4 regions of the Sediminibacillus sp. JSM 1682029 genome follow, and region 4 is predicted to be linked to each of the others. Evidence: riboswitches for the same ligand, from Rfam matches in the RefSeq annotation. Region 4 holds a riboswitch; each other region holds the start of a gene.
What was found. Region 4 has a riboswitch for S-adenosylmethionine ahead of ssuE (NADPH-dependent FMN reductase). Riboswitches for the same ligand answer to the same signal wherever they lie in the genome.

Region 1: it holds a riboswitch for S-adenosylmethionine, as region 4 does, so the genes downstream of both, metK (methionine adenosyltransferase) here and ssuE (NADPH-dependent FMN reductase) in region 4, are expected to answer to the same signal.
Region 2: it holds a riboswitch for S-adenosylmethionine, as region 4 does, so the genes downstream of both, ABVF09_RS17480 (iron-containing alcohol dehydrogenase family protein) here and ssuE (NADPH-dependent FMN reductase) in region 4, are expected to answer to the same signal.
Region 3: it holds a riboswitch for S-adenosylmethionine, as region 4 does, so the genes downstream of both, ABVF09_RS02650 (5-methyltetrahydropteroyltriglutamate--homocysteine S-methyltransferase) here and ssuE (NADPH-dependent FMN reductase) in region 4, are expected to answer to the same signal.

What each region holds. Positions count from the first base shown of each region.
Region 1 covers NZ_JBEWYY010000007.1:9,950-18,049, reverse strand. Annotated here, with positions in the region: gene pckA (phosphoenolpyruvate carboxykinase (ATP)) at 1-816, opposite strand, end outside; gene ABVF09_RS12600 (thiol-disulfide oxidoreductase DCC family protein) at 1,066-1,452, shown strand; SAM riboswitch class I at 1,535-1,640, shown strand; gene metK (methionine adenosyltransferase) at 1,854-3,053, shown strand; gene ABVF09_RS12590 (sigma-70 family RNA polymerase sigma factor) at 3,300-3,833, shown strand; gene ABVF09_RS12585 (LCP family glycopolymer transferase) at 3,817-4,704, shown strand; gene ABVF09_RS12580 (hypothetical protein) at 4,870-5,139, shown strand; gene asnB (asparagine synthase (glutamine-hydrolyzing)) at 5,313-7,217, shown strand; gene ABVF09_RS12570 (C39 family peptidase) at 7,207-8,100, opposite strand.
Region 2 covers NZ_JBEWYY010000013.1:55,307-63,406, reverse strand. Annotated here, with positions in the region: gene ABVF09_RS17495 (ABC transporter permease) at 1-868, shown strand, start outside; gene ABVF09_RS17490 (DUF4064 domain-containing protein) at 896-1,309, shown strand; gene ABVF09_RS17485 (carbon-nitrogen family hydrolase) at 1,437-2,231, opposite strand; gene ABVF09_RS17480 (iron-containing alcohol dehydrogenase family protein) at 2,251-3,345, opposite strand; SAM riboswitch class I at 3,438-3,539, opposite strand; gene ABVF09_RS17475 (pyridoxal phosphate-dependent aminotransferase) at 3,687-4,865, shown strand; gene ABVF09_RS17470 (MBL fold metallo-hydrolase) at 5,476-6,600, opposite strand; gene ABVF09_RS17465 (TatD family hydrolase) at 7,110-7,922, opposite strand; gene ABVF09_RS17460 (ABC transporter ATP-binding protein) at 7,880-8,100, opposite strand, start outside.
Region 3 covers NZ_JBEWYY010000001.1:527,866-535,965, reverse strand. Annotated here, with positions in the region: gene ABVF09_RS02655 (heavy metal translocating P-type ATPase) at 1-534, shown strand, start outside; gene ABVF09_RS02650 (5-methyltetrahydropteroyltriglutamate--homocysteine S-methyltransferase) at 551-1,681, opposite strand; SAM riboswitch class I at 1,970-2,073, opposite strand; gene ABVF09_RS02645 (alpha/beta hydrolase) at 2,228-3,178, shown strand; gene ABVF09_RS02640 (TetR/AcrR family transcriptional regulator) at 3,341-3,877, shown strand; gene ABVF09_RS02635 (beta-keto acid cleavage family enzyme) at 4,322-5,209, shown strand; gene ABVF09_RS02630 (L-carnitine dehydrogenase) at 5,213-6,187, shown strand; gene ABVF09_RS02625 (thioesterase family protein) at 6,189-6,659, shown strand; gene ABVF09_RS02620 (quaternary amine ABC transporter ATP-binding protein) at 6,698-7,897, shown strand; gene ABVF09_RS02615 (ABC transporter permease) at 7,894-8,100, shown strand, end outside.
Region 4 covers NZ_JBEWYY010000004.1:268,237-276,336, forward strand. Annotated here, with positions in the region: gene ABVF09_RS09385 (cation:proton antiporter) at 61-1,296, opposite strand; SAM riboswitch class I at 1,465-1,572, shown strand; gene ssuE (NADPH-dependent FMN reductase) at 1,632-2,240, shown strand; gene ABVF09_RS09395 (LLM class flavin-dependent oxidoreductase) at 2,270-3,649, shown strand; gene ABVF09_RS09400 (trans-sulfuration enzyme family protein) at 3,936-5,081, shown strand; gene ABVF09_RS09405 (hypothetical protein) at 5,107-5,496, shown strand; gene ABVF09_RS09410 (VanZ family protein) at 5,627-5,914, opposite strand; gene ABVF09_RS09415 (glycerol-3-phosphate responsive antiterminator) at 6,601-7,149, shown strand; gene ABVF09_RS09420 (MIP/aquaporin family protein) at 7,258-8,100, shown strand.

The DNA of each region.
Region 1 (8,100 bases), on a different contig from region 4:
ACACTTGGCATAACATCCCCCTTCGATGTTGAAAATGCCATTGGCTGACCACCCGTGCTCGTCATCTCCGATAAGGCGGCGGTCAGGGTTTGCTGACAAGGTTGTTTTGCCAGTACCAGACAAGCCGAAAAACAAGGCAGTATCTCCCGTCTCTCCAGTATTGGCAGAACAGTGCATAGGGAGCACTCCCTGTTGCGGCAACAAGTAATTCATAACCGAGAAAACAGCTTTTTTAATTTCCCCGGCATATTCGGTTCCACCTATCAGGATGACTCTTTCTTCAAAAGAAATAATAATGAAAGCTTCTGAATTGGTGTTATCCCGTTTCGGATCCGCTTTGAACGTGGGGGCGGAGATGACAGTGAACGCATCATGATGATCGGCATTGCTTTTTTCTTCGCGGATAAAAAGCTGTCGGGAAAATAAATTGTGCCAGGCAAATTCGGTGATGACTTCAATCGGCAGCCGGTAGTCTGTATCAGCTCCTGCCCATCCGCTGAAACGGAACACTGTATCCTGGGAGTGAAGATATGCGATTACGCGTTCATACAAGGCGTTAAAGCTGTCTTTATCCATCGGCTTGTTGACAGAACCCCAATCGACTTGTTCAGAAGCTTCCCCTTCGTTTACAATGAACTTGTCTTTCGGAGAGCGCCCGGTATATTTTCCGGTAGTGACGCTGACTGCCCCATCGGCAGTTATGCTGCCTTCGCCGCGTTCCTCGATGATTTCGACCAGTTCTTCTGTTGAAAGATTGAGTCTGCAGTTCTGCAGGGAATCGGATAATTTAGAAGCGCTTTCATTTGTGTGGTTCACATGCTCACTCCTTTGTATGAATTGATGGCTTGATAACGAGTAGTATAACATAATGGTTAATATATAACATACTTAATGACAAATTGAAAGATGATCGTTTAGATTTCCGCTATCGTTTTATTTTCGTTAAAATAAAGGGTAAAGGATTAAAAAGACAAGAAAAGCGCATCAAGCGGCTGTGGGAAAAAGAAGTACGGGCTTAGACATTCTCTGAGATTTTTATTTATCTTTTAAAAAAGGCGGGATAATATGGAACATAAATCAATTGTACTTTATGATGGAGATTGTTATTTGTGCCGTCAAACAAAACAAGCAATTGAAATGCTGGACTGGTTTGGTGCTTTTCGCTGGTTATCGCTGCAGGAATATGAAAAAAGGCAAACCATTTCGGACAAACAACGGGAGGCGATGATGGGTGAAATCCATATCGTGAAGCCGGACGGGAAAATAAGCACAGGTTACCATGCAGTCCGGTTTATGCTTGCGCGCTGCCCTTTGACTGCCCCTCTCGGAGTCTTGATGTACTTGCCAAAGGCCGAAGTGGTAGGAGATCCAGTATACCGGTTGATAGCCAGAAACCGTTATCGCATTTTCAAAAACAAATGCACAAACGGCGTGTGCAAACTCCCGCAATAGGAGTGTTTAATTCCAACCAAAAAGGTGGTAATTTATTGACATCGCCGGCTTGTTTCGTTACGATAAAGTGCGAACGGATACTCTCTTATCCAGAGACGGCGGAGGGACAGGCCCGAAGAAACCCGGCAACCATCACGAAGATGAAAAGGTGCCAACCTGATGCAAGGTTTTACCTTGGACGATAAGATGAGAAAGGCCATTTTCCTTTCCTTCTCCCTATTAAGGAAAGGTTTTTTGTTTGGTAAAAGGTAATTTACCGTGCGCATATGATTTTATTCGTATAGAGGACAAAAAACAGTTGAAACGGAAATGGAAATTCACCTGCTGAATGAATTTGTAATAACATACCTAGGAAAGAGCGGTTCCGTATTATTTGATGAAATGAAGGAGGATTTAGCAGAATGACTGCAAATCGTCGATTATTCACCTCAGAATCGGTTACAGAAGGACACCCGGATAAAATATGTGATCAGATTTCTGATGCCATTTTAGATGAAATTTTAGCAAGTGATCCCGATGCTCGTGTGGCATGCGAGACAACCGTTACGACGGGACTTGTTTTAGTTTCGGGGGAAATCACTACCAGTACTTACGTGGATATTCCAAGCATTGTTCGCAAGACAGTGAAAAATATTGGGTACACAAGAGCAAAATATGGCTTTGATGCAGAGACCTGTGCTGTCCTTACTGCAATTGATGAACAGTCCCCAGATATTGCAGGGGGGGTTGACCAGGCATTGGAAGCACGCGAGGATACAAGCTACGATGAAGAAATCGAAGCAATCGGTGCTGGTGACCAGGGCCTCATGTTCGGATATGCAAACAATGAAACACCAGAGCTTATGCCGCTTCCCATTTCACTTGCCCATAAAATCAGTAAACGTTTGTCCGATGTGAGAAAAGAAAACATCCTGCCATACTTGCGTCCGGACGGAAAAACCCAGGTGACGGTCGAGTATGATGAAAATGACAAACCGGTAAGAGTGGATACCATTGTCGTTTCCACTCAGCATCATCCGGAAATCGAGCTCAAGCAAATTCAACAGGACATTAAAGAATTCGTCATTAAGCCGATTGTGCCAGAAGCGTTACTGGACGATAAGACAAAATACTTCATCAATCCTACCGGAAGATTTGTAATCGGTGGTCCACAAGGAGATGCCGGCTTGACCGGCAGAAAAATCATTGTAGATACTTACGGGGGCTATGCCCGTCACGGAGGCGGAGCATTCAGCGGAAAAGATGCCACAAAAGTGGACCGCTCGGCTGCATATGCTGCGCGCTATGTAGCGAAAAACATCGTAGCAGCGGAACTGGCCGAATCCTGTGAAGTGCAGCTTGCATACGCAATCGGTGTTGCAGAACCGGTATCTATATCGATCAACACTTTCGGCACGGGAAAAGTGACGGAAGATGAATTGGTGAAATCTGTAAGGGGATTGTTCGACCTTCGCCCTGCCGGTATCATCAAGATGCTTGATCTTAAACGTCCTATTTACCAAAACACAGCTGCCTATGGACACTTCGGCAGAACTGACGTCATGTTCCCCTGGGAACAGACCGATAAGGTCGACAGCTTGAAGAAAATTTTAAATCAATAAGAGCGGCCGGGGGAAAACCGTGACCCCCTGAAAACCGAACGATGATTCGAAGGACGACCTTCGAACTCGTTCGGTTTTTCTTCTTTTGTGGTATTTTACCGGTCCCTGTAATAAAGCGCCCTGAAACATACCTTCCTCCGTATAACATTTGAGTGTTTCAAAAAAGTTACTGGAATCTGAAACAAATAAATTTCGGCTTTCGTCTATAGATGGAGCTACTTGAGAAAGGTGGAAAAGAGGGGAGTCATGGAAAAAGACGAAAAAGAAGCTATCTTGGAAGAAATGATGATAAAACATGGAAGTGATTTAGTCAGATTGGCATTCAACTACGTGAAAGACAGGGAAACCGCAAAAGACATGGTTCAGAATTCTTTCATTAAATGTTATGAAAACTTAGATGGCTTTCGGTGCGATTCTTCGATGAAAACATGGTTATACCGAATCACGGTCAACCAGTGCAAAGATTATTTAAGAAGCTGGCATTACCGAAAAGTCCAAACGAAAAGCGCTTTTGTAAATGCGATCAAATCTATTTCCTCCTTGACAGAAAAGGAGGTCATAAAAAAATCGGAATCTGAAGAAATGAAAAATATTATGTTTTCTTTACCCGCAAGCTACAGGGAAGTTATTTATTTATATTATTACAAAGACTTGGCCATCACGGAAATAGCGGAAGTCACTGGTTTGAATTTGAACACCGTTAAAACGAGACTGAGAAGAGGGAAACAGAGACTGAAAAATTTACTTGAGGAGGCTGAGGTGTATGGGGAAATTCACTAAGCGAATATCAAGGTATGAAGACAATCAGGATTTGACGTTCACTAAAAAAGACAGGTTGGAAACGTTTAAAAGAATCCAGCGGAGCCCTGCCCCCTATCATCAAAGGAGCACTACCTTGCGCCGTATTGGTAAACGGTATGTCGGCCCCATATTGGGCACTTTGATGGTAGTGCTCATAATGATCGGTTTCCTTTTACCTGAATTTTATCAAACCAATGAAACAAAGGTACCGAGTTCGAATCAGGCCTCTGAGCAGAAAAACACATCATTTTCCGCGTTACTGATCGGAAAGGAAGCGGTTGAGGACAATAGTGGTAGAACTTCGATTCATATTTTGCTGACCTATAATAGCATCGATAAAAGTGTAAAGTTAGTGCCCATCCCAAGTGATGCTTATGTGGATATAAGTGATCCTGCAGGAGAAATGACCCAGAAAGACAAATTAATGCATGCTTATGCTTATCATTCCTCCCCAGAAGCTGTTTTGGCAACAGTCTCTACACTTTTCGATATGCCCATTGATTACTATTCCATTTTTTCCGAAGAAGAAATATACGGGATGTTGGGAATAAAGGAAGACGACCGCAAGAATGGTCCAGTCCAGCTATATAAAATGAGAGATTTACTGGAAGAGCGATTATCCGGTTCACAAATAAACAAGATATTAGAAGTGAGTGAAACGGATATACCCGACAACATTCTTAACCATTTCCAAGTGGATGGGAGTAATGCTGCATCCGTCGAGGTCATGGATATGGAAAAGGGTACGGAGGAAACATTCATTAATGGAATTTACTATGTAAAAATCAATCAAGACCTGTTGGAATCTACAGCTAACAAACTCAAACAGCATGTCGGATACCGAGAATGAAAACCCAATAAACACAGAAGGGCAAATGGTTTTGAAAATCAAAATCCGCAGCAATTCTGGTCCAACCGCCCGATTGGGCTGGGGGGATGGTTTCATATAATGGCTGTAACCGGCGTATGAAGAACTCATGGAAAGTTCTAGATGCCAGGCAAAGGAGGTTATTCTTTGAGCCATTTTGAAACGTGCAACAGAAATATTGGGGAAGCGGTCAAGATTACCTGTCATGATGGCACTGTGCATCGGGGAATCATCGATAGAGTGCACAGGGACCGTGTGTTTATCCGCCCGATCGAAGAAAGAGTCGGAGATCCTGGTCCCGGCGGTCCGGGCTTGTTTTTATATGGACCGGGCTGGGGATGGGGCTACGGAGCTGCATATGGAGTAGCATTCGCCTCCATAGCGGCACTTACCTTGCTTCCTTTCCTTTTTTGGTAGGAGAAACTGCCGAAAACCCGTCCAGGTTTCCGAAAAAATATTTAGGAAGCCTGCCGGGTCTTTTGGCAGGTTTTTTGTGATATTGCACTTTCCGCCCCTTTTTCGGTTAGTATTGAAATTTGGATTGTGCTATAATTAACAAGATGTAAACATATAGAAAGAGAGGCAAGATTATGTGTGGTTTTATCGGAATGATCCGCAACCAACCTCAAGCACCAGAACAAGACAACAAAAATACCTTTCAAAAGCAAAATAACATTATTTCCCATAGAGGGCCCGATGACGAAGGGTATTTCTATGATGAATATATTTCACTTGGCTTTAGAAGATTAAGCATAATCGACATAGAAAGCGGTCAGCAGCCGTTCAATTATGATGACGACCATTATTGGATGATTTTCAATGGAGAGATTTACAATTATATCGAGCTGCGCGACCGATTGATCGAAAAAGGATACACGTTTACCACCGAATCTGATACGGAAGTTATCATTGCTATGTTCAAAGAGCACGGAACCGCCGCTTTTGAACAACTAAGAGGAATGTTTTCTGTGTTGATTTGGGATAAGCAGACGCAAGTACTGTATGGGGTTAGAGATCCTTTCGGGATCAAGCCGCTCTTTTACAGCGAAATGGACGAGGGTACATACTTCGCGTCCGAGAAAAAAAGCATTACCATGATGATGGAAAGTGAGCAAGTTGATACTGCAGCCCTGCAGCACTATTTAAGCTTTCAGTTCGCTCCAGAACCACTGACATTGACCAAGGGCATCGGAAAGGTGGAACCGGGCCATTTCTTTGTCAAAAAGCCAGGCGAACCGATTGAATTCACACGCTATTGGCATGCCAAATTCGCGCCGGTTTTAATGGAAAAAAACGAATGGATCAAACGTATCCAGGATGTTATGTATGATTCTGTCAATGTTCATATGCGCAGTGATGTCCCGGTCGGTTCATTCTTATCCGGCGGGATTGACTCTTCATTGATTGTAGCAATGGCCAGGGAGTTCAACCCCGATATCAAAACCTTTTCGGTAGGATTTGAAAGAGATGGCTATTCCGAAGTGGATGTAGCGAAAGAAACTGCGGAAAAACTGAATGTCGAAAACATCTCGTACACGATCACGCCGGAAGAATATGTGCAAAAACTGCCGAAGATTATGTGGCATATGGATGATCCGCTGGCAGATCCGGCATGTGTACCGTTGTATTTTGTCGGAAGAGAAGCCAGTAAGCATGTAACCGTTGTGCTTTCCGGTGAAGGTTCTGATGAATTGTTCGGTGGATATAATATTTACCGCGAGCCGGAATCGTTGAAATTGTTCGAGTCGATTCCGTCACCTGCCAAAGGATTGCTTTCCAAAGTGGCGGCCGTGCTTCCTGAAGGTGTCAGGGGCAAGAGCTTCTTGGAACGAGGAACCACGCCACTGAAGGATCGGTATATCGGCAACGCAAAAATGTTCGAGGATGAGGAGAAAAAACAGCTGTTGAAAGCCTATCATCCTGATTTGTATTACCAGCAAATCACCAAACCGCTTTATGCCAACGTAGCAGGTGAACATCCGGTGAATCAAATGCAATATATCGACATTCATACGTGGCTTCGCGGGGATATTTTATTGAAAGCAGATAAAATGACCATGGCCCACTCTCTTGAATTGCGTGTGCCATTCCTGGATAAAGAAGTGTTCCGTATCGCAAGTGAAATTCCCGTCGACTTAAAAATCGCTAACGGGACAACTAAAAGTATTTTGCGCGAAGCATCAAGAGGCATCGTGCCTGATCATGTCCTTGATCGAAAGAAACTTGGGTTCCCAGTACCGATTCGTCACTGGCTGAAGGATGAGCTCTATGATTGGGCAAAAAACCTGATTGCCGAAAGTGAAACAGATCACTTGCTTCATAAAGGGTACATTGAGAACCTTCTCGAGGAGCACTGCCAGGGCAAAGGCGATTATAGCAGAAAAATATGGACGGTATTGATGTTCATGTTGTGGCACCAAATTTATGTGGAAAGAAAGTATTCTTTCGAGGAATTGCAAGAAGAAGACCAAACAAAAAGCAAGCTTACGGTTTAACCGTAATTGCTTGCTTTCCCATTTGCACCCACGCTTCTTTGAAGTCATTGATGGGTGCTTTTCTTTGTTTTTTGGCAAGTGGATCATTGAAATAAATGTACGTTTCATCATATCCGGTTACCAAGACGGAATGCTCCTTCATCGTTATCTTGATACTTCCCTGTTCCGTATTCCAAGTTTGAAATTCTTTTTCTGGCAGTTTTTTAAAGGTTGTATTGGTGATGACCCAAACCGGTTGGCGGTTATGGAGATAGTTGAAAATTTCGTAAAAGTGTCCGCCGCTGAAATCGTGAACCCGGTCACCCAGGTATCTTTCTGCAAGTCGTGCGATGGGCTGGTGATAAACCCCGAACCCGGGCTTGTCCAGAGAATACATGTCACCGACAAAACCCTTGGAAGGATTGCCGAAGAACATTTCCTTTTCATTTTTATGAAATGGAGTGGGATCTTTTTCAACTTGATCAGCTAGTTTCAATTTGGATACTTCTACTCCATTATATTGGAGAAGCATGGCCAGGCTGGTCACCTCGCAACCGCGTGGCAGTTCCGGGTATTGCATAATCAGAGGTGCATCCAATTGAACAGACTCGGGAAGTTGAAATTGTTCTATCAAGGGGAAAACAGGCTCCAATTCGGCTGTAGGAAGCTCATCTGCCAGGGCCCGTACTGGATTGGCCTGTTCTTTTATCCATTCTGTCGCTGCCGGCTGCCAGGCCGTCCGATTATGATAAAGAATGATCAGTGAAACTGTAACAGTGCAAAGCGCAAACAGTAATGCGTTGGATTTATAAAAAAGCCGCCAAGTTGTTTTTTTCGCTTTTCGATGAAAATATGTGAGCATGAGTGTCATCAGGAATGCAAAAAACCCGATAAATAATAGCAC
Region 2 (8,100 bases), on a different contig from region 4:
CGGAATCCTTGCGGCTATCATACTGGGTGTGGCCATTCTCGGTAAAACGGTAGGAAATGTGGACGAAGCGCAGTATGGCGATGACTGGCGTCAGCAATTGGAACAGGAAAACGCCGAAATTGCCGAGGGAAGCAGTGAGGAAGAGGTCGCCAATCATTGGGGTATACAGGAAAACAACTACTATTTGGATAATGACATTAAACCTTTAGAGTATGACGCGTGGCAGTTTGTGGTGGAAAATGTGATGTTGTCCGCTCTGTTGAGTCTCTTTACCATCATCGTAGCTGCAGGGATCATTGCCCATGAGTTTCGATGGGGAACCGTCAAGCTATTGTTGATCCGGCCGGTTGCCCGGACTAAAATCTTGTTTGCTAAATATGCATCCGTTTTGTTGTTTGCCTTTACATCGCTTGTGTTTTTGCTTGTGTTTTCCTGGATAACAGGGGCGATATTTTTCGGGGTCAATGGCGCGAATCCTTTGCTGGTGATCCAAAACCAAAATGAATATACGCAAATCGCTGCTTGGGCAGAGATGGGCCGTTCCTATGGATTGCAATTGATCAACCTGGTGATGATGGCCACTTTTGCATTCATGATTTCTTCGATTTTCCGAAACAGCGGTTTGGCAATCGGCTTTGCGATTTTCCTGATGATGGCCGGGAATTCCATCATAGGCTTTTTCATGCAATACGATTGGGCCAAATATATTTTATTCGCAAACACAAACTTGGAACAGTATTTTAGAGGAACACCACTGATCGAAGGCATGACATTGTCGTTTTCAATTGGTGTCCTGATTGTTTACTATGTTATTTTCATGGTCCTGTCCTGGTTGTTTTTCACAAAACGGGACGTAGCGGGACATTAAAGAATTCAAAAAGAGGAGGAAATGGAGATGAAACGAACAGCAGAAATTGCACTTGGGGTTATCGGAGCTATCCTGTATGCTCTTTTCACATTCTTCGGAATAGTATTGATGACTTTGAAAGGTAACGATGAATTTATTCAGGAAATGGAAAATGCGTTTGCGGAGCAGGGAATGGATAATATGGGGAGCATCTCTGAGATGATTTCCGGCGGAAGCTGGTACTTGATCATCGTTTCGCTGGTGGCAATTATTCTGGGAATTGTAGCCCTCGTATTTTTGAAGGGGAATAAAAAGCCTAAAGCCGCAGGAATCATATTGATTATCACCGCTGTCTTATCTTTCGTTTTGTTTATGGGAATGAGTCTGATTCCGGCGGTGTTGTACTTGATCGCTGGTATTATGGCCTTGGTAAGGAAGCCCAAAACCCCGATAACAGCCTGAACGGTCGTTGTAGGACAAAGACAAGCGACTGGGAAAAAAGCATCGTAACCAATAAAAACCGAACGATTTATAAAATTCGTTCGGTTTAGCTTTTGTCCCGCTCTGTTTGTTTCTGCTTGGGATTCGCTTATTTCAGTTTGTATAAGTCAGTCCTACGGTCACTGTATATCGGAATCGTAGCCCTGATTTTCTCTACTTCGTTCAAATCAACGGTTCCCGTCAATATCGTTTCCTCCTGTCCTGCCTCGCCAAGAATTTCACCCCATGGACCGATAATCATCGAATTACCGCCAAACTCGTTATTCGGATCAGATCCTGCGCGATTGCAGGCAACCACAAAGCATTGATTTTCGATAGCCCGGCTGATAAGGAGAGCACGCCAATGATCAATACGCTGCTTCGGCCATTCAGCGACGACATAGAGAACCTTTGTGTCATCCAGCATGTGCGTTCGGATCCATTCAGGGAAACGGATATCATAACAAATAACTGCTGCGCTCTTCTGGTTTTCTAATATAAACGTTCCGTCACTGTTACCTTCTATTAAATATTTTTCTTCATCCATCAAACGGAACAGATGAGCTTTGCTATATTGCTTGATAACATTTCCGGTGCGGGCAACAACTATCAAGGTATTGCTTGTTGCTTCCCCGACCCTGTTGGCTACCGAGCCTGCTATCATATTAATGTCCAGTTCCTTTGCCAATCTGCTCAGAAATGCAATCGTCACATTGGCGCCTTCATCCGCTATTTCATCGAGCCGTGTCAGGTCATACCCGGTTGTCCAAAGCTCGGGGAGCAGGATGGTATCCGGCGCGCTTTTTTCCACCGCTTCCCTAATCAGTTTTTCCGCATGCCGGAAATTGGTTTGCGGATCACCGAAAGCGATATCCATTTGGATTAGTGCATAGGTCTGCTTCATGATTGGGTCCCCTTTCTTATTATGAATACGGAGTCGCATTCACCAGCCACTCTTCCAGCTGTTGAATGCCGGCTGTCACCTGTTGCGCGTCCGTTATATGCATGAAATGAATCGACTCTCCCGGGGCTGTAGCAGCAGCGGCAATCGTTTCTACTGCATTCTTCCGTTCCGGATCGATCCCTAAATCGGACAAGCTGACTGGCAATCCCAGCTCCCGATAATGCGGAAGGAGTCTTTTGATTTCCTCCGGTCGTCCTTCTAACGCTAATTGAACCAGGATACCATAGGCAACTTTGTCACCGTGAAGAATCGAGTGGGTTTCCGGCAAATGGGTCAATCCATTGTGGATGGAATGAGCCCCGGAGATGCGGCCGTATTGGTCACCGAAGCCTCCCACCATTCCTCCAGCCATAATGATTGTTTCAACAGTCCGTTTAAATGAATCAGTGATTGTACCTGCCTCGAGTGCCTTCAGTGCTTCTCTACCTTCTCTAAGCAAAGTATCCCGACAAAGACGGGCAGCCTGCAACGCGATTTCCAATGGAACCTCCTTTGTCGGAAGATCACGTGTCAGTACATCTGCCTCATACCATTTGGCGATAGTATCCCCTATGCCCGCCCGCAAAAAGGATGACGGCGACTCGATCAGTATGTTCGGCTCGACAAGCACCAGCCAGGTGCTTCGGGGAAAAACGGTGTACTCCTCGAAGTTCCCCTCCAAGTCATAAAATACACTAAGCGGTGTCCAGGCTGCGCAGTTCGATGCCAAGGTCGGAATCAAGATCACCGGCAGTCCTGTTCGGCTTCCGGCCGCTTTTGCCAAATCCAAAATCTTACCCCCGCCTATTCCGATAATGAACTCGGAACTCTCTTCAAGCGCTGTCTTGCCAATTCGATCCGCTTCTTCATGTGTACAATCATTTTGATAGGATATGTAAGTCATCGGTACTCCGGGATCGACAAAGTGACGCTTCGCTGCTTCCCACGATTTTTCGCCATGCAGCAGCAGCCCGAGAGAAAATCGCTGTTCCGCGATTTTTTCAGGAAGTAATTCCAGTACCCCTTGATAGCAATGATAGATGGCAGGAGCGCCTTGAACTTGGATTGAACTCAATGTAAGCACCTCGTTTTCTAGTAAAATAACATCCATGCATTTCCGTAAAAAAACCCCTTCCACCAAAGGAAGAGGTTGCGTGTCGGCTCTTCCTCTTATCTTGCAGAATTGCTGCAGGATTTAGCACCGTGTGAGTCTGTTCACCGGTTGCCGGGCTTCGCAGGGCCATTCCCTCCACCTTCTCTTGATAAGAGTTTAAGATTCACTATAATTGCTTGCATTATCCCACCATGAATATTTTCTGTCAAGAAACTAACTGGATGGACGGCTTTACAAATTCCAAGTTAGTAGCTATGATTAGATACTATAATTTTATCGATCTATCGGGAGCGTGACACACTGTGAAAAATTTTGAGCAATCAGACTTACTGAACAGACTGCCCGACCAGTTCTTTGCCAATCTGGTGACAAAGGTGAAAGGCTTGGTTGACAAAGGGCACGATGTAATCAATTTGGGACAGGGGAACCCGGATTTGCCGACACCTGATGCCATTGTAAAGGAATTGCAGGCAGCAACGGAAAATCCGGCTTATCATAAATATTCGCCATTTCGTGGCTTTTCGTTTTTAAAGCAGGCAGCGGCAGAATTTTATAAACGAGAATACCAAGTGAACCTTGATCCAGAATCGGAGGTCGCTGTCTTATTCGGTGCAAAAACAGGACTGGTGGAATTAAGTCAATGCTTGCTTAATCCAGGGGATCTCGCATTGCTCCCTGATCCAGGCTACCCGGATTACATGTCCGGAATCGCTCTGGCGAATGCGGAAACACATTTAATGCCATTGGTGAAAAGCAATGCATTTCTTCCAGATTATCAATCGATAGATACGGAAATTTGGGAGAGAGCCAAACTGCTGTTTTTGAATTATCCTAATAACCCGACTTCTGCTGTCGCCGACAAGTCGTTCTTTGATGAAACGATTGCAATGGCAAATAGACATAACGTGTGTGTCGTCCACGATTTTGCTTACGGGGCACTTGGCTTTGATGGCGAGAAACCGCAAAGCTTTCTTCAATCCGAGGGTTCCAAGGAAGTTGGTGTGGAGATTTATACGCTTTCCAAAACTTATAATATGGCAGGTTGGAGAGTGGCTTTTGCAGTCGGAAACCCTTCGGTAATCGAAAGTATCAACCTGTTGCAGGATCACATGTATGTCAGTTTGTTCGGTGGAATCCAGCATGCTGCTGCCAAAGCGTTGACTGGCGATCAGACTGCAGTTGCCGAACTGGTGCAAACCTATCAAAATAGAAGAGATCGATTTATGGGACGATTAAATCAAATCGGCTGGAAGGTAGAAAAGCCGAAAGGGACCTTCTTTGCATGGCTGCCGGTTCCGGTTGGCTTTACTTCTGAATCATTTGCCGATTTATTATTGGAAAAAGCCCATGTTGCTGTGGCACCGGGAAACGGGTTCGGAAAAAGCGGCGAAGGCTATATACGTGTCGGTCTACTGGACAGGGAAGAACGTTTAGAGGAAGCCGCCGACCGGATAGCTGCTTTGAATCTGTTTGATAAGTAGAGAAATAAAAAGGAGGCCGGGACAATCACTCCGGCAAGGTACTTCACTTTCCGCGGGCACGGCTTCAGCTAACTTGGCAAAGAATACTGCTTTGCCAAGTGGATCTTCAGCTCGCGCTCATCCCGCAGGAGTCTATGTACCTTGCCTCCGTTGAATGAAGTTGGTTTCTCCTCTGACGAGAATTCCGTCTTTCTTTTACGCTGTTGATTCGCAACCTACAATTCTCAAGAATATCGAACCTGCCCCCTCTAATTTTTCGTCTTCATCACTGTTTGGAAACCTATCAGTCAATAGAAGAATACGTTTCTCTATTCTATTCCTCTTGTCTTGATCACAAGGAAATCAGACAGCGAAAATGTAGCGAAAGTAAGATACGGAGACTCCAACGGGAACAGCACGAGCTGAAAATCCCGCAAGAAAGCGGTTGGTGCTTTCTGAGGAAGTGGAAGCCGTGCCCGTGGAAGGCGTAGTATCTTGCCGTAGCGATACGAAACACGCATCAAACAACAGGAAAAAAGAAGTTTATCGAAGTCACAAGCAAAAACCGAACGGACATTTCCAATTCGCCCGGTTTTTGCTTTGGTGCCATACTATTGTCCCAGCTTTTTCGTCAGCTGACGGCACACCGATTAGGGCCGGCTTCCATCTCCTGCTGCTGCTTTGGTTCAGGATGGACGAGTCCTAAATTGGCCTGACGTATTTCCTGATAGCTGTTTGGTTGTGGCGGCAGGTTTTCTGTAACCAATTCGATAAACCGCTTTTGTGGAGAAATATTCAATCGCTGATTGTTTGTGTATAACGCTTGTAATGTACTTTGAACTTTGCCGTCCTCAGTCAATTCATTAGTACTGCTAAAATGCGTCGGCAATACAACCATTCTTTGAGATAAAGAAGGAAAGCGATCATATAACGTAGCATGCAAGTATTTCGCCCACTCGTCTGCCTTTCCAGCTAAATCCGGGCGGCCTATCGATTGGACAAACAGGGTATCCCCCGTCAGTAAATATTCCTGGTCCACGATAAAGCTTGTACTTCCATAAGTGTGACCCGGAGAAGCTAAGACGGTAACGGCTCGCTGATTGTCTCCCAGGGCGATTGTCATGCCGTCTTGAAGGGGGGTATAGGAAAACGAAGCACCTTCGTCATCTGCTTGCGGGAACCAATAGGAAGCCCCCGTCTCTGCGGCCAACTTCCTTCCTCCTGACAGATGATCTGCATGGAGATGGGTGTCGGCCACATGCTTGATCGAGCATTCATGCTTGTCGGCAAAGGTTTGGTAAACCTCGGTGAATCGACTCGGATCAATTACCATCGCCTCGTTTCCGACCACTACCATGTACGATAGACAGCCTTTTCCCAGCCGGAGGAACTGGTAAATGCTTCCGCCGCTCGGAAGTGTTCCGGCCTTTACTGGTTCCAAGTGCTCTCCCCAGCCGGTTATGCCGCCGATCAAGTATGTAACGTTATCCATGCCTTCTCTTTGCAGAAGGGCTGTAGCTGTCTGGGCAGATATCCCTTTATAGCAAACGACATAGACCGGCCTGTCCAGAGGGAGTTGCTGTTTGGCTTCTGCGGGAGCTGCTTTTATTTCTGCCAGCGGTATGTTGATGTTTTCCACGTTCCTGCCTTCGATTTTCCAATCTTGATAATCTTCCCGTCTCCGGATATCCAAAATAAACAAATCTTCGTGTTGTAACACACGACTGGCGAGCTCTTTTACAGTCAATGGATCCATATTCCGATTCCTCCTCCTTTTTTTCAACTAGTATAACAAATCGCGATTCCAGTTGATAATATATATGCAAGTACCCACGATTGATTGTAAAGAAACGAAAAAAGCCATCCAGTCTCCGATCATATGGGATGGCTGCTCTCGAGATTCAATAATAGAGCACAGCCCGAAGCTAGCTGAAAAAAGGTGATAGAGAAAACCAACTATCACGGAAAAATGCCTATAGGATTTTGGTGGAACCAGACTGGTATCAGCGAAGGAAATGCACGTTGACTCCTCGAAAATACAAAACAGTTTTCTTCGTGCGATGCATCGTTGCCGCAGCCTTCCTTGGGACTGCGATTACTCGTCCCACCGAAAACACCTGTCCTGCGGGAGGAAAGGCCTAGGGGAGACCCCGGAGAGCGCTAGCTCGAGGAGGCTCACCAGCCGCCTGCGGAAAGCGTAGTGTATTTCCGGAGCGCAGGATGGAGAACCAATATAAGAAGTCTGGCGAAGTCTAAAATAAATTATCATAGCTGATAAAAGTCTTTTGTGTTGTCAAATAGCTGGTGATAAACCGAGTCAATCGGGAGTCGTTTCAATTCGGCGATCTTGGCAACGCTGGCATGGATCATCTTCGGATGCGTCATCATGCCAAGGAAAGGTCCTTCAAATGGCCATGGACCATCCGTTTCCACCATCAATGAAGTCAGGGGAATTTGCTGAATCAACTGCTGTATTTCCGATTCATACAAACAATCTGGCGTCACGGAAAGCATATATCCATTTCCGACTATCCGTCGGACCGTGCCATTGTCACCTTTAAACCAGTGAAAATGGGCTTGGCGGATCGAATGCTTTTCCAATAGTTCACATGCCACCGGGGCATCTTCATATACAGCGTGTAAGATTACTGGTTTATTCAAGCGTGCTGCATGGATGATCATCGTTTCCAACAATTCTATATAGGCTTCGATGCTTATCGACGGATCCTCTTTGCGCGTGTAGTAGGGCAAGCCGACTTCCCCTACAGCTTTCATGTCCGTGTGATGACTCTCCATAAAGTCTAGCAGTTCACTTAGTTCTTCGACAGTCGGCAGCTGCTGTTCCGGGTGGTACCCAAAGGCAGGATGGATACGCTTGTCGGTTTGGGCAAGCTGCCAGGTCTTTTTAGCCGAAGAAAGGTGGTTGGATACTGCAATCAATCCCTCTGCATGGTGCTCGTCCAGGTCCTGTACCAACTGTCGCTGTAGCACTTCAGGATACATGTCAAGGTGTATATGGGCATCGATAATCGACTTCATGTCATCACCCGCAGTTCCTGATAAATGGTTTTTTTCCATTCTAAAAAATCCTGTGACAAAACCACGGATTCCTTGCGCGGACGCGGAAAAGGAATCGTGAAATCAGCCTTTACTTGGGCAGGACCGCTGGATAAGACAATGATCCGGTCGGAAAGAAATAGTGCTTCTTCGATGTTGTGGGTGACAAACAGGATGGAGCGTCGGTGCTCCTCCCACA
Region 3 (8,100 bases), on a different contig from region 4:
GCCCTAAAGGATACGGTCAGGAAGGAAACAGCGGCAGCACTAAACACCTTGCAGAAAAATGGCATTACGACCGTTATGCTGACCGGGGACAACGAAAAAACCGCTGCAGCAATAGCAGCGGAATGTGGAATCGATGATTATGCGGCAGGATGCCTGCCTGATGAGAAGTTAACGTATATCGACCGATTGAAAGACCGGTATGGAACAGTCGGCATGGTCGGTGACGGCATCAATGATGCACCCGCCCTGGCTACGGCTGATGTGGGGATAGCCATGGGGGCAGGTACAGATGTAGCCTTGGAAACATCAGATATCGTCTTGATGAAAAATGATTTAAGCAAGATCGCCGACGCCGTGTCGCTTTCCGGTCGAATGAACAGAATCGTTAAACAAAATGTTTTCTTTTCTGTCACAGTCATTCTGTTATTGATCATGACCAATTTCATACAGGTTCTCGACTTGCCTCTAGGAGTAATCGGCCATGAAGGCAGTACGATCCTGGTTATTTTAAATGGGTTACGGCTTTTGCGCTAGCAGGCAGTCTCTGTTGTCAGCTATTCCATACTTCATCGGCAATGTTTACGACGTGTCGCAATTTCGCCCATTGTTCTTCTTCCGTCAGCAGGTTTCCTTCTTCTGTGGAAGCAAACCCACATTGCGGACTCAAGCATAACTGATTTTTGTCTACATGCTCTGCTGCTTGTCGAATCCGTTTTTTGATGAACGTTTTGTCTTCCAAGTTACCGTGTTTGGATGTGACCAGTCCCAAGACAATTTGCAAATCTGAACGATTGACAAAACGAAGCGGCTCGAATCCTCCGGAACGGTCGTCATCGTATTCAAGAAACAGACCGTCTACATCCAGACCGCCGAAAATGATTTCCGACACAGCGTCATAACCACCGGAGGCGGCCCAGGTGGACTGATAGTTTCCACGACAAATGTGCATGGTGATTGTCAGATCATCTGGTTTGTCGGCAATCGATTCGTTGATACATCGGGCACAAAAGCGGCTGAGTTCGTCTGGATTCTGGCCGTTTTCCCGTATACGCGCGCGTCCGTCTTCCGAGAAAAACAACGACCAGGAAGTATCATCGAGTTGTAAATAACGGCAGCCGGCATCATAAAAAGTTTTGATCGCTTTTTTGTAAGCATGGGTTAAGTCAGTGAAAAACACTTCCTGGTCTTCATAAGGGGGGTACTCCAGTTTTCCGCGGAAATACAGCATATTCGGACTTGGTATCGTCATCTTGGCGGTATGATCCCCGGCGATGCTATGTAAAAATTTATAATCTTGGACCATAGGGTGCCCGCTGAAACCGACTTTTCCTGTGATTTTAATTCCGCGTGCTTTTGTTTTTGTGCCATGGAATTGAATCCCGCTTTCCGGCACGTAACCTTCCACCCCATCGAGTTGTTCCAGAAAGTCGAAGTGCCACCAGGAACGGCGGAATTCTCCGTCTGTCACAGCTTGAAGGCCTGCTTCCTTTTGTTTTTCCACTACCCGGATAATCTCTTCGTCTTCCACGTATCGAAGTTCTTCTGTCGTAATTTCTCCATTTTGATGTTGCAAACGTGCCTGTTTAAGCCTTTCCGGACGCAGCAGACTGCCGACATGATCTCCTTTAAAAGGCGGGTTCTGAAGCACGTTTACAGCTTGATCAAATTGCTTTTTTTCCATAAAAATCTTCCTTTCAAATAGTGATTGAAAATAATTTTCTCAGCATTGTTGCTTTTTCGTAAAGAGGGATTTGCTCGATCTCTTTCTTTGAACAATCGCCAGCCTGCCGCTCCTGCACCATAATTATGAGCCTGAGGACGATTTCGGTTCGATGATATTCCTTGAAACACTAAGCCCCCCATTCGTAAAACAGAACGAAAGAAAAGGGGAAATCTTCTTTATCTGTTTAGAAGCGATCTCAAAACAAAAAAGAGCCTTCTAAGAAGAAGGCTCTTTTCATTCACATTCTCCTTATCTGCTAGACACGGATGTCTACTGGATTTAGCACCATGCCGTTCAGGCTGGTTGCTGAGGCGTCTTCGGGCCAGTCCCTTAACCTCTCTTGATAAGCAATGATTAAATTTTGAGATTGATTGTCATTAACCATACACCAAATCGTTCTGGAAAACAATAGTTTTTCCATTTTTCTTGGAAAGAAGAAAATGACTGCGCTTCCAAATTATTTTCGCTATAATGATAGAAGAAACAGACAAAAGAGGGGATGGAATGAAAAAGAAGATAGCTTGGATTGCTGGCAGTGTAGTTTTTTTACTCGCTGTGCTGCTCATTGGAGCCAGTAATTACTTTTATAACCAAGGCATAAAGCGTGGGGAACAAGTAGAACTTTATAGTGAAGAACCTGTGGAGCTGCCAAACAGCGAAACGGATCAGGAATTACTTGCCGAAGCACAGGACTGGTTTTCCGTCCAGAGCCTGGCAGAAATCGAAATGACATCCCATGATGGATTGAAACTGCGCGCTTATTATTTGCAACATCCTCAAGCTTCGGGTAAAGCGGTTATCCTCGCACATGGCTACCGGGGTTATGGTCAGCAAATGGGTGATCTGGCCAAATTTTATTATGATCATGGATTTTCGCTTCTTATGCCGGATGCCCGGGGACATGGGGAAAGTCAAGGAGATTATATCGGTTATGGCTGGCACGATCGCCTGGACATTAAGGGGTGGATTCAACGACTGATCGATGACTATAAAATGAAAAGCATTTTTTTACATGGAAATTCGATGGGAGCGGCATCAGTTTTGATGACCAGTGGAGAAGATTTGCCTTCTCAAGTGAAGGGGATCATCGCGGATAGTGGATACACGGATGCAAGCGAAGAATTATCCCATCAACTTCGGCACCTGTACCATCTTCCTGCTTTTCCCTTGATATCTCTCACCAGCGGGATGACTAAACTTCGGGCTGGTTACTGGTTCGGGGAGGCCTCGGCGATCGAGCAGGTCAAAGACAATACCCGGCCGTTATTTATTATACATGGAGACCAAGATGAACTCGTGCCAACCGAAATGGCGCATCGCCTGTACGAAGCGGCCGATAGTGAAAAACAGTTATGGATTGTACCGGGGGCGGGGCATACGGATGCTTACGCGGCTGCCACCGCTGAATTTCAAAAACGATTGGAAGCATTTATCGAATCGGCTCTTGGCATTTGAAAATGAAAGAATTTTCCTCTTTAGCGAAAGGCATCGTAGATAGGGGTGTTAGCGTTTTTGGCAAGGAGGAAATTTGAGTTGCTTCATAAAATTTATTTGAAACCGAACCGTCCAGGTAGTATAGTAAATGGCATAAAATCTGATAAGCAAGAGGAGAGTTTCATGGGCAGACATTCTAGAAAAGTAGAAATACTTACTGCTGCATCCAAAATCGTCAGCGAGCGAGGGATATTTAACCTGACTCTGGAAGCTGTAGCGGAGGAAGCAGGTATCAGTAAGGGAGGATTATTGTACCATTTTCCTTCCAAGGAAGCCCTGGTAGAAGGGATGGTTGAACATTTGACCAATAACTATCGGGAGAAAATAGCTAACAATGCAGAAATGGACCCGGAAGAAAAAGGGCAGTGGGTGCGTGCCTATGTAAACGTCACGTTTAATCAAGTATATCAAAATAAAGATATGAACGCCGGATTGCTGGCAGCAAAAGCAGTCAATGAAAAACTGCTTGATCCCATCCGGGAGCTGTATGCTGAATGGCAGCAAGAGATAGAAGAGGATGGACTTGATCCTGTAAAGGCAACCATCATCCGTCTTGCTTCAGATGGTATTTGGCTGGCGGAGTTGTTTGATATTTATCATATCGAGCCGGAGAAAAAAGCAGAGGTTTACAAGACACTATTGGAGTGGGCGAACGAATGAGGTCGCCCGCTTTTTTTATTCTTTTGTTGATTTGTGTTTCCTTCCGCTCCAGATATCCGCGAATTTTTATAGTCGCGCTTTTCATAAGAGAAGCCCCCATTAAAAGTTCCTTTCCTAACACGGCCTATCCTGTATTTATTCGTTCTTGGATTAAGTTTTTCATCGTCCGCCAGGTTCTTTACATCTAACGCTTCCTGAAGTCTTTCTCTCCTTCTGCGTATTTCGACCAATCAAAACAAATTTCAAAAATTTCTTCCCTCTCCTTCATCCCAATCCTGACAAGGGATTGAGCAGAAATTTTTCTATGAAAAAATTATATGAAACCCCTTACGTATGGATGATCGGTTTGAAAGATAACCGTCTGGATGGTATAGTTTAAATCGTGTTTTAAACCGTCCGGACAGTATAGTAAAAATCGAAAACTACGTTTGGGAGGAATCCTTCATGAATAAAGTTCTATTGACTGCAGCCGTTACCGGCGCAGGTGATACGACGAAAAAAAGCAAGCATGTACCTGTTACACCGAAAGAAATTGCAGAAGCAGCCATTGCTTCCGCGAAAGCCGGAGCCACAGTGGCGCATGTCCATGCTCGTGATCCGGAAAACGGAGGAATCAGTCATGATGTCGAGCATTATCGAGAAATTGTAGATCGTATCCGCGAGTCGGAAACAGATGTGATCATCAACATTACTTCGGGTGGGGGCGGAGACTTCATCCCTAGCCTTGACACACCGGCAGCCGGAGGGAACGGAACCGATATGCAAACCCCGGCAGAGAGACACGAACCCGTAGGAGAACTGCTCCCGGAAATGTGCACGTTGGACTGCGGCAGTACAAATTTTGGCAACATGGTTTACCTTAGTCCGACAGACTGGCTCCGCCAACAGGCAAAACTGGTTCAGGACAGTGGAGTGAAGCCGGAACTGGAATGCTTTGACACCGGTCACCTTCGTTTTGCTAAACAGCTGATAAGTGAAGGGCTGATTGACGGTGATCCAATGTTTCAATTTTGCCTGGGTATTCCTTGGGGAGCAGAAGCCGATATCGAAACCATGGCGTACATGAAAAATCGATTGCCGGAAAATGCTCATTGGTCCGCATTTGGCATTGGCAGAATGCAACTTCCGATCGCTGCTCAAGCAGCGATGCTAGGCGGCAATATCCGCGTAGGATTGGAAGACAATCTGTATTTAAGCAAAGGAGTTTTTGCCCGTAACGACCAGCTTGTCGAAAAGGCAATCACTATGCTGCATGGGAACGGAATGGAAGTAATGACACCACAAGAAGCCCGTGAGCAGTACGGATTGAGAAACCCGAACGGAGGGAGATAAATCATGAATAAGACAACAATAGCACCTAAAAAGTTCGCAGTCATTGGTACCGGAGTGATCGGTAACGGTTGGGTTGCCCGCTTCTTGGCTAACGGTCACGAGGTTGTAGCGTTTGATCCAGCCGAAGGCGCGGAAGAGAAAACACGCCGCGCAGTGGAATTGGCATGGCCGTCACTGGAGGAAATCGGTTTGGCTGAAGGGGCAACCATTGACCGCTTGCGCTTTGTGCCTACCATCGAAGAAGCAGTTGCAGAAGCAGACTTGATTCAAGAAAACGTTCCTGAACGGGAAGAACTGAAAAAAAGTGTTTTGGCAAGCATTGATCGGCATGCCAAAACAGATGCGATTATCGGTTCGAGTACTTCCGGCATTATGCCATCGACCTTGCAGGAAGGTTTGCAGCATCCTGAACGCCTCGTTGTCGCTCATCCATTCAACCCGGTATATATTTTACCGTTAGTGGAATTGGTCGGCGGAAAAGCCACCAGTCAGGCAACAATCGATGCAGCGAAAGAAGTTTATGCTGCTATCCAAATGAAGCCATTGGTCATACGGAAAGAAATCGAGGGTCATTTAGCCGACCGCTTGATGGAAGCATTGTGGCGCGAAGCACTTCACATGGTGAATGACGGAGTGGCCACAACGGAGGAAGTGGATGCCGCCATCATATATGGAGCAGGTCTGCGCTGGGCACAAATGGGGCCGTTTATGACGTTCCATCTGGCCGGTGGAGAACAAGGAATGCGCCATATGCTTGAGCAATTCGGACCGGCATTGAAGCAGCCGTGGACAAAACTGATTGCACCAGAACTGACCGATGCGTTGAAAGAAAGGGTTATCGAAGGCTGTGAATCACATGCCGGTGATGTTTCTATTGCTGAATTGGAAAGCAGGCGGAACGAATTCCTCGTAAAAGTACTGGATTTAGTAGAGGATTACTGGCCGGAAACAAAAAGTATTGCTAAAAGAGGTGAGTAAAGTGGGAGACAAGCCGTTTCATTATCAAAACCGTGTGCATGATGAGTGGGTGGATTATAACGGCCATATGAACGATGCAGCTTACGCGAAAGCATTCAGTCAGGCCGTCGATGCATTTATCGTTGATATCGGGCTGGATGAGGAAACACGTTCCAGTTGGGGATATACCATTTTCACCTTAGAAACACATATTTGCTACTTGAAGGAAGCACATCGCGGTCAGGAACTGACACTTGACGTTCAGTTGCTGGATGATGATGCAAAGCGCCTGCATGTATTTTTCACCATGAAAAATGCTGAAGGTGATTTGCTTGCAACGAGCGAACAAATGCTGATGGGAATCAATAGTGAACAGGGGAGGGCTGCTCCGTTCCCGGACCCAGTCGCTGCTGCCATCGATCGTCTGCGCGAGGCTAAGCAACAATTATCAATACCGAAACAAGCGGGCAGGCGCATTGGCATAAAACGCTGATCTGCCCCGCCCGGTGGTTTCAGGAGAGGAGAATGCTTGTGAATAAGATTGAAGTAAATAATCTGACCAAGATTTTTGGCTCCCATCCCCAACAGGGACTGAAACGTTTGAAAGATGGAGAGCAAAAAAATGAAATATTAGAAAAGACGGGTATGACTGTCGGTGTGAATCAAGCGACTTTCGCTGTAAAACCAGGTGAATTTTTCGTGATTATGGGGTTATCCGGAAGCGGGAAATCGACGCTGATCCGCTTGATCAATCGTTTGATTGAACCGACAGACGGAGAAGTTCTGATAGACGGGGAAGATATCACGAAAATGGATACCACGAGCTTAATCGAAACCCGTCGTAAAAAACTCGGTATGGTCTTCCAGAAATTTGGCTTGCTGCCACATCGGACAGTCTTAAATAACGTGGCTTATGGGCTGGAAATTCAAGGAGTCGATAAGCAGGAACGATACGAGAAAGCCGAGAAAGCGATCGGAGATGTAGGATTGAAAGGTTATGAATCAAGTTATCCAGATCAGTTGAGCGGCGGAATGCAGCAGCGCGTGGGACTTGCCAGAGCGTTGGCCAACGACACGGATATTCTTTTAATGGATGAGGCATTCAGTGCGCTCGATCCGATTATCCGAAAAGAAATGCAGGATGAGATTCTCCATCTGCAAAACAAGCTCGGAAAAACGGTCTTGTTTATTACGCATGATTTGGATGAAGCGTTAAAACTTGGAGACAGGATTGCCATCATGAAAGACGGCCGGATCGTTCAAGTCGGAACCTCTGAAGAAATTCTTGAAAACCCCGCGAATGAATATGTCTCCAACTTTGTGAAGGATGTAGACCGGTCCAAGGTCCTGGAAGCGTCCCATGTCATGAAAAAGCCGGAAGTGCTGATGACTTATAAAGACGGTCCCCGTGTTGCCGTCCATAAAATGGAAGAAGCCGGAGCGTCGAGTATTTTTGTCGTAGACAAAGAGAAGAATTTCAAAGGGCTGCTGACCATCGATGACGCCATCCGAGCTTATAAAGAAAAAATCGATTTGGAAGAGGTATTGATTACGGAAATAGCTTCAGCTGCTCCGCACACACCGCTCCATGACTTGATCGGAATTGCCGTCGAGGCCAAATATCCGATCACGGTGATGGAAGACGGAAGGCTGTTGGGGATCATTTCCCGAGTATCGATTCTGTCGGGTCTGGTGCTCGGAAAAGAGAAAGATGAGGTGACTTCATCATGAACTACTTCCATTTCCCGTTAGAAGACTGGACGAATTCATTTGTGAATAATTGGCTGTTGCCGGTCATGGGTGGATTTTTCAATGCTATAAGCGATGTGCTGGGAGCTTTTATCGAAGCGGTCACCAACCTTTTGATTGCCATTCCACCTGAGGTGATCGTCCTCATTCTGATCGTGCTGTCCTGGCGGATTGCCGGCAAAGGA
Region 4 (8,100 bases):
AAGTGGAGCTTGATTCCGCGCTGTTCCCGCCTGCTTCTATGTCCTTTGCATCGGGACTTTTTATTCTTTCGAATCGGCGCCCGACAGACCGAGCTTTTTGATCAATGGTTTGATGGACAGGCCTTGCACGATCAAAGAAAACAAGACAACCGAAAAGGTCAGTAACAGGACGGTGTCACGGCCGGCGAATTCGGTTGGCAAGCTGAGAGCAAGTGCAATCGACAAGCTGCCTCGCAAGCCGCCCCAGTTCAGCAGGATACGTTCTTTCCGGTTCAAATCTTTGACAGGCAGTGTACTGATATACAAAGCGATGATTCTACCCAGGATTACAAGGATGATTGCATATGCGATGATGTCCCACTGGTTATTGAAATCAATATTGCGGATCTCCAAACCAATCAACAAAAAGATGATCGAGTTGGCCACAAGGGTGATGACATCCCAGAACGTATTGATGGTGACCCGCGTTTTTTCCGACATACCGATTTTCCCGCCATAGTCGGCGAACATAAAACCACCCGCAACCACTGCGATGACCCCGGAGACCTCCAAATGTTCCGCGATAAAATAGCTTCCGAAAAACAAGATGGCCGACAGGGCAATTTCAAATGGATAATCATCAAAAAAGCGGATGATTTGGGAGAACACAAAACCAAGGATGACACCGACCAACACACCGCCGAGACTGAATTTCAGGAATAACAGGATGCCGCTGCCAAGCCCCTCCCAGCCTAATTCGATATAAGTAAGCAAATAGATCGACGAAATTTTGAACAAGACGACCGCAATCCCGTCGTTGAACAGTGATTCCCCTTCCATGACCGTGGATAACTTTTCCGAAACACCGAGTGACTTAAATATGGATACAACACTTATCGGATCTGTGGCACTCATCAAAGCGGCGAATGTGAAAGCGACCGCTATCGGCAATCCGATAACATAATGAGTGGATAAGCCGATCACGATAAAGGAAAGAAACGTACCGGCGAATGCCATGCCAAGTACGGCCCGCTTGTGCTGGTATAAATGGTGAAAGGGAAGTTTTAACGTCGCATCTCCGAGTAGAATCGGCAAAAACAAAGATATGATGATTGCCTGGAACACTTCTGATTGAGTGATATATGCCTCTGCTTCGTCAATAAGCGGTACATGTACGTTAATAATACCAAGAATTAAACCGACCAAAACGAGTGCAATTGTATAGGGCTGACCGATTTTTTTGGCAATTCCGATCACGGCGATCGAGATAGCAAGCAGGATAAGGATTTGGATAAAAGTCTCGTTAAATTCATGCATCACGATTCCTCCTGGATTAAGTATATCTATATGTTTCTCAAAAACTGGGCAGATAAACCTGGCTGGAGTAAGTGCAGGGCACTTTCAACAGACAGGACTATTCTGATTATTGCAAAAAGTGGTTGACATGGAAAGCCATTGGTATTATGATAGGTGTCAAATTAAAAATTCTTATCCAGAGAAGCCGAGGGAACTGGCCCATTGACGCTTCAGCAACCTCTGACCATTGTCAGAAAGGTGCTAATTCCAGCCAAGATCATTCTTGGGAGATAAGAGCGGATATCGGACGATGACAGCCCTCTTTTCTCATGTTGCGGAGAAGGGGGCTTTTTCTAATGAAAAAAATCCCTCTTTCCCCGAGTCGAAACGCAAGCCCATTTGGCAGAAAGGGAGAGATTATTTTGAGTGAAATCATTATTTTATCGGGAAGTCCTTCGGCCCAATCAGGAACCGACGTGGTTTTGAACTATTTAGGGGAGTCTTTGAGGCAAAAAGGGTTTTCCACCGTACACTTATCCGTAAAGGAGATCCCTCAGGTCGACTTGTTTGAAGGAAGGTATGACAGCCAGAGTGTAACGGAAGCGGCAGCGCTCATCCGGAAGGCGAAAGGCGCGATTGTCGGGTCTCCCGTTTATAAAGCAGCTTACTCAGGGGTTCTAAAGGCATTTCTGGACATATTGCCGCAGGATGTGTTGGAAGATACTCCGGTTTTGCCACTGATGACAGGCGGCAGTCCCTCCCATTTGCTGGCATTGGAATATAGTCTGAAGCCGCTATTGGCGACATTGAAGGCACAGAATTTGAAAGGTGTTTATTTGTTGAACGAATGCATAGACAAACAGGATATCAATCAGCCGATTCACGATCCTGATTTAAACCAGCGATTAGAAAAGCAATTGGACTATTTTGTCCAGACGGTCAACAAGCAAAAACAGCCAATTTGAACCAATAAAACAATAGGAGGAGAAAATCGATGACGGATAAGCGGATATATTTGAATGCCTTTGATATGAATTGTGCGGGACACCAATCGCCAGGATTATGGACGCATCCGGACGACCAATCACACCGTTATAAGGACAGTGAATATTGGATAGAGCTGGCAAAGCTATTGGAAAAAGGGAATTTCGATGCTGTGTTTTTGGCTGATGTGCTAGGCACCTATGATGTTTACGAAAATTCTCGGGATGCGGCAGTAAGGCAGGGAGCCCAGTCGCCTGTGAACGATCCGTTGCTGGTCGTACCGCTCATGTCGGCCGTCACCAAGCATCTCGGTTTTGGCGTGACCGCTTCTGTCAGCCATGAACATCCCTATACCTTCGCCCGAAGAATGTCGACACTCGATCATTTGACAAATGGAAGGGTGGGCTGGAATATCGTTACGTCTTATTTGAAAAGCGCAGCAGTCAACATGGGTTTGGAAGATCAGGTAAGTCATGATGAGCGGTATGATATTGCAGAAGAGTATGTGGATGTTTGCTATAAGCTTTGGGAAGGCAGTTGGGAAGATGATGCAGTCCGTCTCGATAAAGAGAATGGCATCTATACCGATCCGGAAAAGGTCCATGACATCCAGCATGAAGGAAAGTATTTCAAAGTGCCTGGCGCCCATTTGAGTGAACCTTCGCCACAGCGTACACCGGTTATTTATCAGGCGGGAGCTTCCAAGAAAGGCAGGGCCTTTGCAGCCAGGAATGCAGAGTGTGTCTTTATCGGAGCTCCAACCAAAGAGGCTGCCAGGAAGTCAGTCAAAAAGTTGCGAAAAGAGACTGAACTGGCTGGGCGGAATCCAGAGGATGTGAAAATTTTGACCATGTTCACTCCCATTGTAGGGCGCACAGAACAGGAGGCGAAGGAAAAGTACAACGATTATAAAAAACATATCAGCCATGAAGGGGCACTTGCCTTGTTCGGTGGATGGACCGGTATCGACCTTTCGCAGTATGGCCCTGATGAAAGTTTGCGGTATGTTGAAAACAATGCCATCCAATCAGCAGTCGAAAACTTTACAAGGATTGATCCGAACAAACAATGGACAGTAGAAGAAATCAAAGAATTTATCGGGATCGGAGGTCTTGGCGCCTATGCAGTCGGCTCGCCCGAACAAATAGCCGATACGATGGAAGAATGGGTCAGAGAGGCTGGTATCGATGGCTTCAATATTGCATATGCGATTACGCCGGGAACTTTCCGGGATTTCGTCGATTTGGTTGTTCCGATTTTACAAGATCGAGGCCTGATTCGCTCTAGCTATGAAGGAGAAAGCTTGCGGGATAACCTTTTTGGAGCAGGACCGCGTCTTCTTGAAAACCACCCCGGGAAAAAGTACAGCAGGGCAACTCAAACTGTGTAACCAAGGATCGGAGAGGTGTACCCAGCCTCTCCGATTCTATTTTTAAAAAAGGATGAATTTCCATAGGTGTCCGGTCCTTACTCCTGGAGGTCTTAAGCAAAACCTCTGTGTCATCCATTTCGAAGCTTTGCTTACGTTTGGCGAAGGACCGCGCGTTATTGATAATGCAGGTTGCCAAGGACGTGGAGAATCCGGGTTGTATTCTTTTAAACAGTGCTTGCGCTTTTAATCTGTCTTGCGTTAAAGTAGGTATAATTATGGAAAGCTGGTAAAGGAGAGCGATCACATGGGGAAACATTTTGATACGAAATCTGTTCATCTATCTGGCATTCAGGAGAAAAAAATCAATAGCAAGACGACGCCGATTTACCAGACGTCAGCTTTTAAATTCAAAGACCTTGAAGATTTGGAGAATTTTTACCAAGGGAAGAATGATTATTTATATACGAGAGTCGGGAATCCGAATACCGATGAGCTAGGAGCTGCGGTGGCTCAGCTGGAAGGAGCGCCGAGAGGAGTAGCCGCTTCCTCGGGAACAGCTGCGATATTGGCTGGAATTCTTGCCGTTGCCAAGCAGGGGGACCATGTCATCGCGGCTGCTGATATTTACGGTGGTACATATCAACTGCTTGCCAATGAACTTCCGGACTTAGGAATCGAAGTGTCTTTTATCGACTTTTCCGATTGGGACAAAATCGCCGAATATGTCCGAAACAATACAAAGATGGTTTACTCGGAATCTGTTTCCAATCCGTTGCTGCGCAGAGAGGACATAGATGCGCTCGTTGCCCTGGCCAAGGACGCCCAGCTGGTCTTGATGATCGATAATACATTTGCCACACCTTACCTGTGCCGTCCCTATGAGCAGGGCGCCGATTTGGTTGTCCACAGTGCGACTAAATACATCGGCGGTCACAGTGACATTACAGCCGGTGTGCTTGTCGGTCACGAAGATTTAATTGAAAAAGCCAATCAAAAAATCGTGAATTTGGGCAGCAGTTTAAGTCCCTTCGAGGCCTGGCTCACCTGCCGCGGGTTGAAGACGTTGAGTGTAAGAATGGAACGGCATGTCACCAATGCACAAAAACTAGCCGATGCATTGCAAAAGCATGAGGCAGTGGAAAAAGTATATTACCCGAAGGACGTATCACCGTTTGGAAATGGAGCCATCGTAACGATGGATATTAGGGCTACCTGTGATGTGGAAACATTCTTCCAATCGCTCGGCTGGATAAAAATCGTTCCTACATTGGCTGGGGTCGAAACCTCTGTATCCTATCCATTGGCTACGTCCCATCGAGCCCTTCCAGAAGAGACACAGAAACAATTGGGAATAACGGAAGGATTGATCCGGATATCTGTAGGAATTGAAGCGGCAGACGATATCATCGCAGGATTCAATCAGGCGTTGAATCAGGCCCGACGTAGTTGAACGGTAGAAAATAGGAGGAAAAAGTATGAAGGAAGTCATTTTACTGCTGGCTGATATCGTAAACCGAATCCATGATGTATTAATTGAACTATTCGGATTGACAATGACGGATAAACAACTGCATTTTTGGGTGATCGGCATTATCGGTATCTTTGCCTTTTTCATCGTCTACTTTTTCTTTAAATTGATCGCCAGCATGAAGTGGAGCATTACCATTCTTTCTTTTATTTACACATTCACCATGATGGTGGTGCTTGTTTTTGCAATCGAAATTCAACAGGCTCTAACCGGCGGCGATATGGAATTTGCCGATGCGGTTGTAGGGCTGTGGGGATTCATCGTGTTTTTCCTCACTTATGTGGCGATTGCTTTAGTCATCCTGGCCTGTATAAAACTCTTACGCCGCAAAAAATAATTCATGAAAGCTGTCCTATCCGGCTAATGCCAAGGGACAGCTTTTTTTGTGATTTCATGTTCAGGCAGGAAAAATATATCAAGCTTCTCACACTGCGGAACGTGTCGGCACAGCCAAGAAAAGCTTGTTGTTAATGATCATTCTTTTGTCCTCTGCTGGATTGGATACTTTCCAGCAAAATCCACGCAGCGACCACCCCAGCCATATCTTTAACTAGATCTAACTGAGAAAAGGAACGTCCTGGTACATAAAATTGATGAATTTCATCCACGAAAGCATAAACGATGGTTGCAGACATGGCAGCAAGGTCCGTCAGTGTGTTGTGACGTTTGTTGACTATCAACGCTGCTGCCAGGAGAAGGTAAAGAATGGAGAACTCTATAAAATGGAAAGCTTCCCATAGAAAGTTTATCACCACGGCATAACCTCCTTGAAAAAGCGTACAATGGTTTCATGCGAGTAGCTTGATTGAATCCAGATCAACACAGCGTAAAGAATCGGAAGCAAGGTAATCAACAGCCTTTTCATGTTCGTCACTCTTTTCTTAATGGGACTCCTTACTAATTTCCCTTGCGACTTGTTTGGAAAACGTTTCGTCTGTTTATTTCATGAGTAGTGTTCTTTAGGGTATTTTAGAAACTACCTATTCTCTTCAGTAGTGCAGTGCCGGTTTTAAGAAATAACCAGCATCTTCCGCGGGCGGTGGAGAGTTTCCTCGAGTCAGCGCTCTCCAGGGCCATCTCCCCCTATGCCTTTTCTGCCGCTGGAATCTTCGCCTTATCTAACGGCAAAATCTTGTGACCGTTCCTTCCACATATTTCCGTATTGGATTTTCCGATACTAAAAGGAGTGAACAAGCGGGATTCAAACAGGATATGCCGGTAGCATCCCGTATAGCGAGCATTTTTAAGCAATTGATTAGGGTTCGTTTTATAAAATGGGGTGAGCAGGCCAGTGTTAAGTCGAAATTAATTTCTAAATCGGAAATTATCAAGCTACAACCGACAGATAAGCGTTTTCACCAACTGTTTACATATTAACCTTTGGACAAGCATTATGATAAAATGAATAACTATTAGTAAATTAACGGGATTGGGTGATAATATGACAATACTCCAAGGGACTTTACCGGCGATCCGTGATATGAAAGATTTTGAAAAGCTGCTTACGAGTGATTATGAATATATCATTTTCTTGGAGACAAGGCTTTCCCAGCTTGTTTCCCTGATAAAATATGCAAAAAGAGAACAAAAGAAAGTGTTTGTCCATGCTGACTTGATTCAAGGGTTGAAAACCGATGAAGCCGGGATTGAGTTCTTGATCCGGAATCTGAAACCAGATGGCATCATCACCACCAGAGGGAATGTCATTTCCTACGCCAAAAAACAGGGGGTTCTAGCGGTTCAGCGGCTATTCGCTCTTGATTCGCATGCATTGGAGAGCAATATAAAAATCATCAACAAGGTGAAACCAGATTATATCGAGGTGCTGCCTGGTCTCATTCCGAAATTGATCGGGGAAATTTTTGAACGGACAGGCATCCCGGTCATCGCTGGCGGGTTGATCCGCAGCCAGGAGGATGTGGAAAATGCATACCAGGGAGGAGCGAAAGCTGTCACCACTTCCCGTTCCGAACTATGGAACATTCACTGAGATGGAACATCAGGCGACAACACATCCGGATAACTGACTAGTGCGCAAAAGGTTTGAAGTTTCCGATTTATGTTAATTAGATTAGAAAATCGGAAGGAGTGCGTTTTCATGTCGGAGTTTTTAGCTGAATTAATCGGAACCATGATTTTGATCATTCTTGGGAACGGTGTCGTCGGTGGAGTCGTTCTTAAAGGAACGAAATCTGAAGGGGCAGGCTGGGTCGTCATTACGATTGGATGGGGGCTCGGGGTTGCAATGGGTGTTTATGCCGTCGGGAATGTGTCTGGTGCCCATATCAATCCCGCTGTTACCCTTGGTTTCGCGGCGATTGGAGAGTTTCCATGGACGAAAGTGCCAATGTACATTTCGGCTCAAGTGCTCGGTGCCATCATCGGGGCAGGTATCGTCTTTTGCAACTATTTGCCCCACTGGAAAGCGACAGATGATCCGGGAGCCAAGCTCGGAGTGTTTTCAACAGATCCAGCGATTCGCAGTCCGTTCTCCAACCTGGTCAGTGAAATAATCGGTACATTCGTCCTCGTGATGGGACTTTTGTTTATCGGTGCAAATGAATTCACCGAAGGATTGAATCCAATGATCGTTGGATTGTTGATTGTGGCGATTGGAATGTCGTTGGGGGGTGCCACGGGTTATGCTATCAATCCTGCCCGCGACCTCGGGCCACGGATTGCACATGCCTTGCTGCCGATTCCGGGCAAGGGATCATCCGACTGGGGATATTCCTGGGTACCTCTGGCCGGTCCGGTGTTGGGCGGAATATATGGTGCGTTATTTTACCGTGCTTTGTTTACCGGTGATTATTCGGTTTTCTTCTGGATTCTCAGTGCTGTGATGATTCTGCTGTTGATCGCTGCTGCCAGCAAAGAATTAAAAAGTGGACACTCCCAAACCGAAGAAGTGGAAGAAAAAATAATCGGTGACGATTCGTGA